2 linked regions of the Tolumonas auensis DSM 9187 genome follow. Each later gene encodes a partner of the first gene's protein in a complex. Links are inferred from orthologs where the notes say so. Each region holds a gene or a part of one and is shown in the gene's direction. Other genes may lie near its edges. The genes, in order: nusB and rpsJ.

Region 1 (3,015 bases):
CGTCGTCCGGATCTGGAGAAATTTGCGGCAGAGCATGGCATCAAATTAGGTACTATTGCCGATTTAATTGAATACCGTAATCAGCATGAAACCACGATCCTGAAGATCGCACAGTGCCATATGCCAACCGAATATGGTGAATTCGAGCTGACTACATTCCGTGATACCATTGATAATCAGTTACATTTTGCCTTAAGCAAACCGCAAAAAGACCCGTCAAAGCCAGTATTGGTGCGGGTACATTTGCATGATTATCTGAATGACGTCCTGAACAGTCAGCGCGGAAATCTGCGTAGCTGGCCGCTGGATAAAGCCATGAATCGCATCAATGATGAAGGCGGTATCGTGGTGATCATTGGACATGAAGACAGTCAGCAGGAATTACTGGCGCGTATTGAACATTATGCGGCAGTAGATTCGGGCCAGACCACAGAGATCTGTAAGCCGAAACCGGCTTCCCGCCGTGTTGGCGTGGGCTCTCAGATCCTGAAAGCGATGGGCGTGAAACAGATGCGTCTGCTCAGCTCACCGAAACGTTATGTACTGTCAGGCTTTGGTCTGGAAGTCGTGGAATACATCAGTGAATAACTGATCTTGTGGCGCATGTTTTGGTCATGCGCCGGATGTGATAGAATTAGCAGGTTTTGTTTATCTGACATAACAGATTATAGGATTACCCATGAAAGTGATTGAAGGCGTCATCCCGGCTCCACAGGCCAAAATTGCGATCGTAGTGTCTCGCTTTAACAGTTTCATCAACGACCGTCTGGTAGAAGGTGCACTGGATACGTTGAAACGTCAGGGTCAAATCGCTGACGAAAACATCACTTTGGTGAAAGTGCCTGGTGCAGTTGAATTGCCTCTGGCTGCCAAACGTCTGGCTAAGAGCAAGCAGTTCGACGGTATCGTAGCCCTGGGTTGTGTGATCCGTGGCGGTACCGCACATTTTGAATATGTATCGGGTGAGTGTGCCAAAGGTCTGGCTCAGGTTGCACTGGAAGCTGAAATTCCGGTGGCATTCGGTGTTCTGACAACAGAAAACATCGAGCAGGCCATTGAGCGCGCCGGTACTAAAGCTGGCAACAAAGGTGTTGAAGCTGCGCTGAGTACTTTAGAAATGATTAATGTCATGAACGCTCTGGGCGCATGATAGGAGAAAGAGATTGAAACCTGCTGAACGCCGTAAGGCGCGCCATCTTGCTCTGCAAGCCATTTATCAGTGGCAACTGGCTAAAGACAACGTGGCTGATATTGTTGAACAGTTCAAATTGGAACAGCCAACGAAAGGCGTCGATCTGCCTTATTTTGAGCTGTTGCTGACCGGTGTTGTCAACAATGTAACTAATCTGGACGCTACTTTCTCACCATTCCTGTCGCGTAAACTCGACGATCTGGATCAGATTGATAAAGGTGTGTTGCGTCTGGCTTGTTATGAGCTGACCTATTGTAAAGATGTGCCATATAAAGTCGTGATCAATGAAGCGATTGAGTTGGCAAAAGCGTTCGCCACAGATGATAGTCATAAGTTTGTGAATGGCGTATTAGATAAAGTCGTAAAACAGATGGGGCTGCGTCAGTAATTACTGTTTGCAGCTACAGTTTTATGCGATAAAAATCCCCGTTTTTTCTGCTGAAGGAACGGGGATTTTTGTTAGCTGGAAGGGAGCCATTTCGTGGGTGAATTTGAACTGATCCAACATTATTTTGCCGCTCAGGCTGCGGCAAGAGCTGATGTAGAATTAGGCATCGGTGATGACTGTGCGCTATTGAATGTACCGGTTGGTGAATGTCTGGCCGTCAGTACGGATACATTGGTCAGTGATGTGCATTTTTTTGCTGATGTTGATCCGGTCGCATTAGGGCATAAAGCGCTGGCGGTTAATCTTTCTGATCTCGCTGCGATGGGCGCACAACCGCGCTGGATCTCTCTGGCTCTCACCTTACCTAAAGCCGATGATGTCTGGCTGACGGGTTTTACTCAGGGGTTTCATGCACTGGCGGTGAAACACAATGTCGCACTCATTGGTGGCGACACTACCCGCGGACCGCTTTCTATCACCATTTCTGCCAAGGGAACCGTGCCCGCTGCTCAGGCGTTACGTCGTTCCGGCGCTAAGGCGGGAGATGCCATTTACGTCAGTGGCAGTTTAGGTGCGGCAGCATTGGCCGTGCAGCAGCGTATACACAATTTACCCATAAACAGTGATGCATTGCGTGACTGTTCATTCCGTATGGATTACCCACAACCGCGTTGTGAACTGGGTCTGGCACTGCGTGGTATCGCAACCAGTGCCCTGGATCTGTCTGACGGACTTTCCGGCGATTTAATGCATATCCTGCGGGCATCCGGGGTGGCAGCTGAAATTGAGCTGACTAATCTGCCAATTGCGTCGGCAGTTCAGCGGAGTGTGACACCGGAGCAGGCACTGCAATTAGCACTGGGTGGCGGGGATGATTATGAACTCTGTTTTACCGTACCTGCCGGGCATGAAACGGCTATCAGCGAGCTGGCTGTTGCGCTGGATTTACCACTGACCCGCATCGGTACTATCACGACCGGTGAGCCGCAGATAATCTGGTATCATCAGGGCAAAGCGGTCGAATTACATATTAATGGCTGGGAGCATTTTCACCATGGCGAAGCTGGAAAAACATCATAAAAGCTATGATGCACTGCAACGACTGAACTGGCGGAACCCGCTGCATTGGCTGGCGACCGGTTTTGGTTCGGGACTATCACCAGTTGCGCCAGGCACCTTCGGCACACTGGCTGCGATCCCGTTTTACTGGCTGATGATGGATTTATCGTTACCGGTCTATATCACGATCACCGTGATTGCTGCCATCGCAGGTATCTGGATCTGCCAGTCAGCGACAGATGCCATCGGCCAATCGGATCATGGTTCAATCGTCTGGGATGAATTTGTTGGTTTCTGGATCACCATGATCGCAGCCCCGAAAGGCTTGCTCTGGTTACTGGCTGGATTCTTACTCTTCCGCCTGTTCGATATTCTC
Region 2 (3,112 bases), 2.6 Mb from region 1 along the record:
CGTCTGCAGGATGCGCTGAAACGCCTGAATACCAGCCCGCTGGGCTCCGGCGCGCTGGCTGGTACCGCTTATGCGATTGACCGCCAGGTGCTAGCTCTGGATCTTGGTTTCGACCGTGCTACCCGCAACAGTCTTGATTCCGTTTCTGATCGTGACCATGTTATTGAACTGATGAGTTCTGCCGCGTTATCCATGATCCATTTATCCCGTTTTGCCGAAGATTTGATCTTCTACGCCTCAGGCGAAGCGGGTTTCATCGAGTTATCGGATAAAGTAACCTCCGGTTCATCACTGATGCCGCAGAAGAAAAATCCGGATGCGCTGGAACTGATCCGTGGTAAAACAGGCCGTGTTGCCGGTGCCCTGAACGGTATGCTGATGACACTGAAGGCGCTTCCTTTAGCCTATAACAAAGACATGCAGGAAGATAAAGAAGGCCTGTTTGATGCGCTTGATACCTGGCATGACTGTCTGGATATGGCGCAACTGGTGCTGGAAGATCTGAAAGTCAACGAACCAGTCACCAAAGCAGCAGCGATGGGCGGTTATTCCAATGCCACTGAATTAGCTGATTACCTGGTTGCAAAAGGTATTCCGTTCCGCGAAGCTCACCATATTGTAGGTGAAGCCGTGGTGTATGCCATTACTCAGCAGAAGCCACTGGAAGATCTGAGCGTTGCCGAATTTAAGCAATTCAATGCGGTGATAGCAGACGATGTATACCCAATTCTGTCTTTGGAATCCACGCTGGCAAAACGTCAGGCGCTGGGTGGTGTTTGTGCGGAACAGATTGCCTTTGCATTACAACAAGCAGAGCAACATCTGAGTACCCGCCATAAATAGATTTGAGAGAGAAGTGTGCCAGTAAAAAGAGAGCATTTGCTCTCTTTTTTGTTTGTGGAATTTGTGCACTAAACCGTCAATAAAACTTGCACTGAAAATTAAGAACCGTATAATACGTCAGCTTGCTAATACCAAGCTGAGCTATATGCTCCGGTGTCAGATATATCGACACCCCAACAGTCCCTCCGATTGGGAGGGAAACACGAAGAAACAACCTCCGGGTCGGAATAAAACGATCTCGGGCGGTATTGTTTCATGTTCTTTTTGCCATCTGGAGCTCTGGTCCATGCAGAACCAAAGAATCCGTATCCGCCTGAAGGCTTTCGATCATCGTTTGATCGACCAGTCTACTGCGGAAATCGTAGAAACTGCCAAACGCACTGGTGCACAGGTACGTGGTCCTATTCCACTGCCAACTCGCAAAGAGCGTTTCACTGTACTGATTTCTCCACACGTGAACAAAGATGCTCGTGATCAGTACGAAATCCGCACTCACAAGCGTCTGGTTGATATCGTTGAACCGACAGACAAGACCGTAGACGCTCTGATGCGTCTGGATCTGGCTGCCGGCGTTGACGTCCAGATCAGCTTGGGTTAATTCGGAAAGAGGTTGATAGACAATGACTCTCGGTCTTGTAGGTCGCAAATTGGGTATGACTCGCGTTTTCACTGAAGACGGCGTATCTATTCCAGTGACTGTTATTGAAGTAGAAGCCAACCGTGTTACCCAGCTGAAAACTCTGGAAACTGACGGTTACACCGCTGTTCAGGTAACAACTGGTGTTAAAAAGGCAAGCCGCCTGACTAAAGCTGAAGCTGGCCATTTCGCCAAAGCTGAAGTAGAAGCAGGTCGCGGTCTGTGGGAATTCCGTCTGAACGACGGCGAAGGTGCTGACTTAACTGTTGGTTCTGAGCTGAAAGTAGACATTTTCGCTGACGTTAAAAAAGCAGACGTTACTGGTATCTCTAAAGGTAAAGGCTTTGCTGGCGTTGTTAAACGTTGGAACTTCCGCACCCAAGACATGACCCATGGTAACTCGCGTTCACATCGTGTTCCGGGTTCTATCGGTCAAAACCAGTCTCCGGGTAAAGTGTTCAAAGGCAAAAAAATGGCTGGCCATTTGGGTTGTGAACGTGTAACCGTTCAGAGCCTGGATATTGTTCGCGTTGATGTTGAACGTAACCTGCTGCTCATCAAAGGTGCAGTGCCAGGTGCGACCAACGGCGACGTTATCGTCAAGCCTGCCGTTAAAGCGTAACGTCTGAGGAGATAGTAATGGAATTGGTATTGAAAGACGCGCAGAGCGCTCTTCAGGTTTCCGAAACTACCTTCGGTCGTGAGTTCAACGAAGCTCTGGTTCACCAGGTAGTCGTTGCCTATGCTGCTGGAGCCCGTCAGGGTACTCGCGCGCAGAAGACTCGCTCTGAAGTGTCTGGCGGCGGTAAGAAACCGTGGCGTCAGAAAGGTACTGGCCGTGCTCGTGCTGGTACTATCCGTTCGCCAATTTGGCGTGGCGGTGGTGTGACATTTGCTGCTAAACCGCAAGATCACAGCCAGAAAGTAAACCGTAAAATGTATCGTGGTGCGATTCAAAGCATCCTGTCTGAGCTGGTTCGTCAGGACCGTCTGGTAGTTGTAGAGAAATTTGGTGTTGACGCTCCGAAAACTAAAGAGCTGCTGACCAAACTGCAAGCACTGGATCTGAAAGACGTGCTGATCGTTACCCCAGAAGTTGAAGAAAATCTGTTCCTGGCTGCACGTAACCTGTACAAGGTTGACGTACGCGATGTGACAGGTATTGATCCGGTTAGCCTGATCGCCTTCGACAAGGTACTGATGACTGCTGATGCAGTGAAGCAAATCGAGGAGATGCTGGCATGATCCGTGAAGAGCGTCTACTAAAAGTTCTGAAGGCTCCGCACATCTCTGAAAAGAGCACCATGGTAGCTGAAAAACTGAATACTATCGTATTCAAAGTTGCTACTGATGCTACTAAAGCAGAAATCAAAGCGGCAGTTGAAAAACTGTTCGAAGTTAAGGTTGAAGCTGTTCGTACCCTGAACGTTGTTGGCAAGACCAAACGTACTGGGTCACGTATGGGCCGTCGTTCCGATTGGAAAAAAGCCTATGTGACTCTGGTTGAAGGTCAGGACATCGACTTCGTGGGCGGCGCTGCCGAGTAAGAGGAGTTTAAAAAATGGCAATCGTAAAATGTAAGCCTACCTCTCCGGGCCGTCGTCACGTCGTTAAAGTCGTCACACCGGAGCT

What was found.
Region 2: the proteins of nusB (region 1) and rpsJ are in contact, whole or in part, in a solved structure (PDB 3D3B), measured with the Escherichia coli proteins. The link is inferred for Tolumonas auensis DSM 9187 from one-to-one orthologs.

Annotation. Positions count from the first base shown.
Region 1 is NC_012691.1:2,750,308-2,753,322, reverse strand. The notes cover bases 184-2,871. They hold nusB (transcription antitermination factor NusB), read left to right. Parts: upstream 184-1,163; coding sequence 1,164-1,580; downstream 1,581-2,871. Other genes in these bases: TOLA_RS12825 (phosphatidylglycerophosphatase A family protein), read left to right, coding at 2,635-2,871; thiL (thiamine-phosphate kinase), read left to right, coding at 1,674-2,660; ribH (6,7-dimethyl-8-ribityllumazine synthase), read left to right, coding at 680-1,150; ribBA (bifunctional 3,4-dihydroxy-2-butanone-4-phosphate synthase/GTP cyclohydrolase II), read left to right, coding at 184-588. Outside these bases: more of ribBA, read left to right, coding at 1-183; more of TOLA_RS12825, read left to right, coding at 2,872-3,015. UniProt on the Escherichia coli protein: Part of the processive rRNA transcription and antitermination complex (rrnTAC). The complex forms an RNA-chaperone ring around the RNA exit tunnel of RNA polymerase (RNAP).
Region 2 is NC_012691.1:121,843-124,954, forward strand. The notes cover bases 1-2,785. They hold rpsJ (30S ribosomal protein S10), read left to right. Parts: upstream 1-1,129; coding sequence 1,130-1,441; downstream 1,442-2,785. Other genes in these bases: argH (argininosuccinate lyase), read left to right, coding at 1-843; rplC (50S ribosomal protein L3), read left to right, coding at 1,464-2,102; rplD (50S ribosomal protein L4), read left to right, coding at 2,120-2,725; rplW (50S ribosomal protein L23), read left to right, coding at 2,722-2,785. Also shown: more of rplW, read left to right, coding at 2,786-3,027; rplB (50S ribosomal protein L2), read left to right, coding at 3,042-3,112. UniProt on the Escherichia coli protein: Involved in the binding of tRNA to the ribosomes. Part of the processive rRNA transcription and antitermination complex (rrnTAC). The complex forms an RNA-chaperone ring around the RNA exit tunnel of RNA polymerase (RNAP).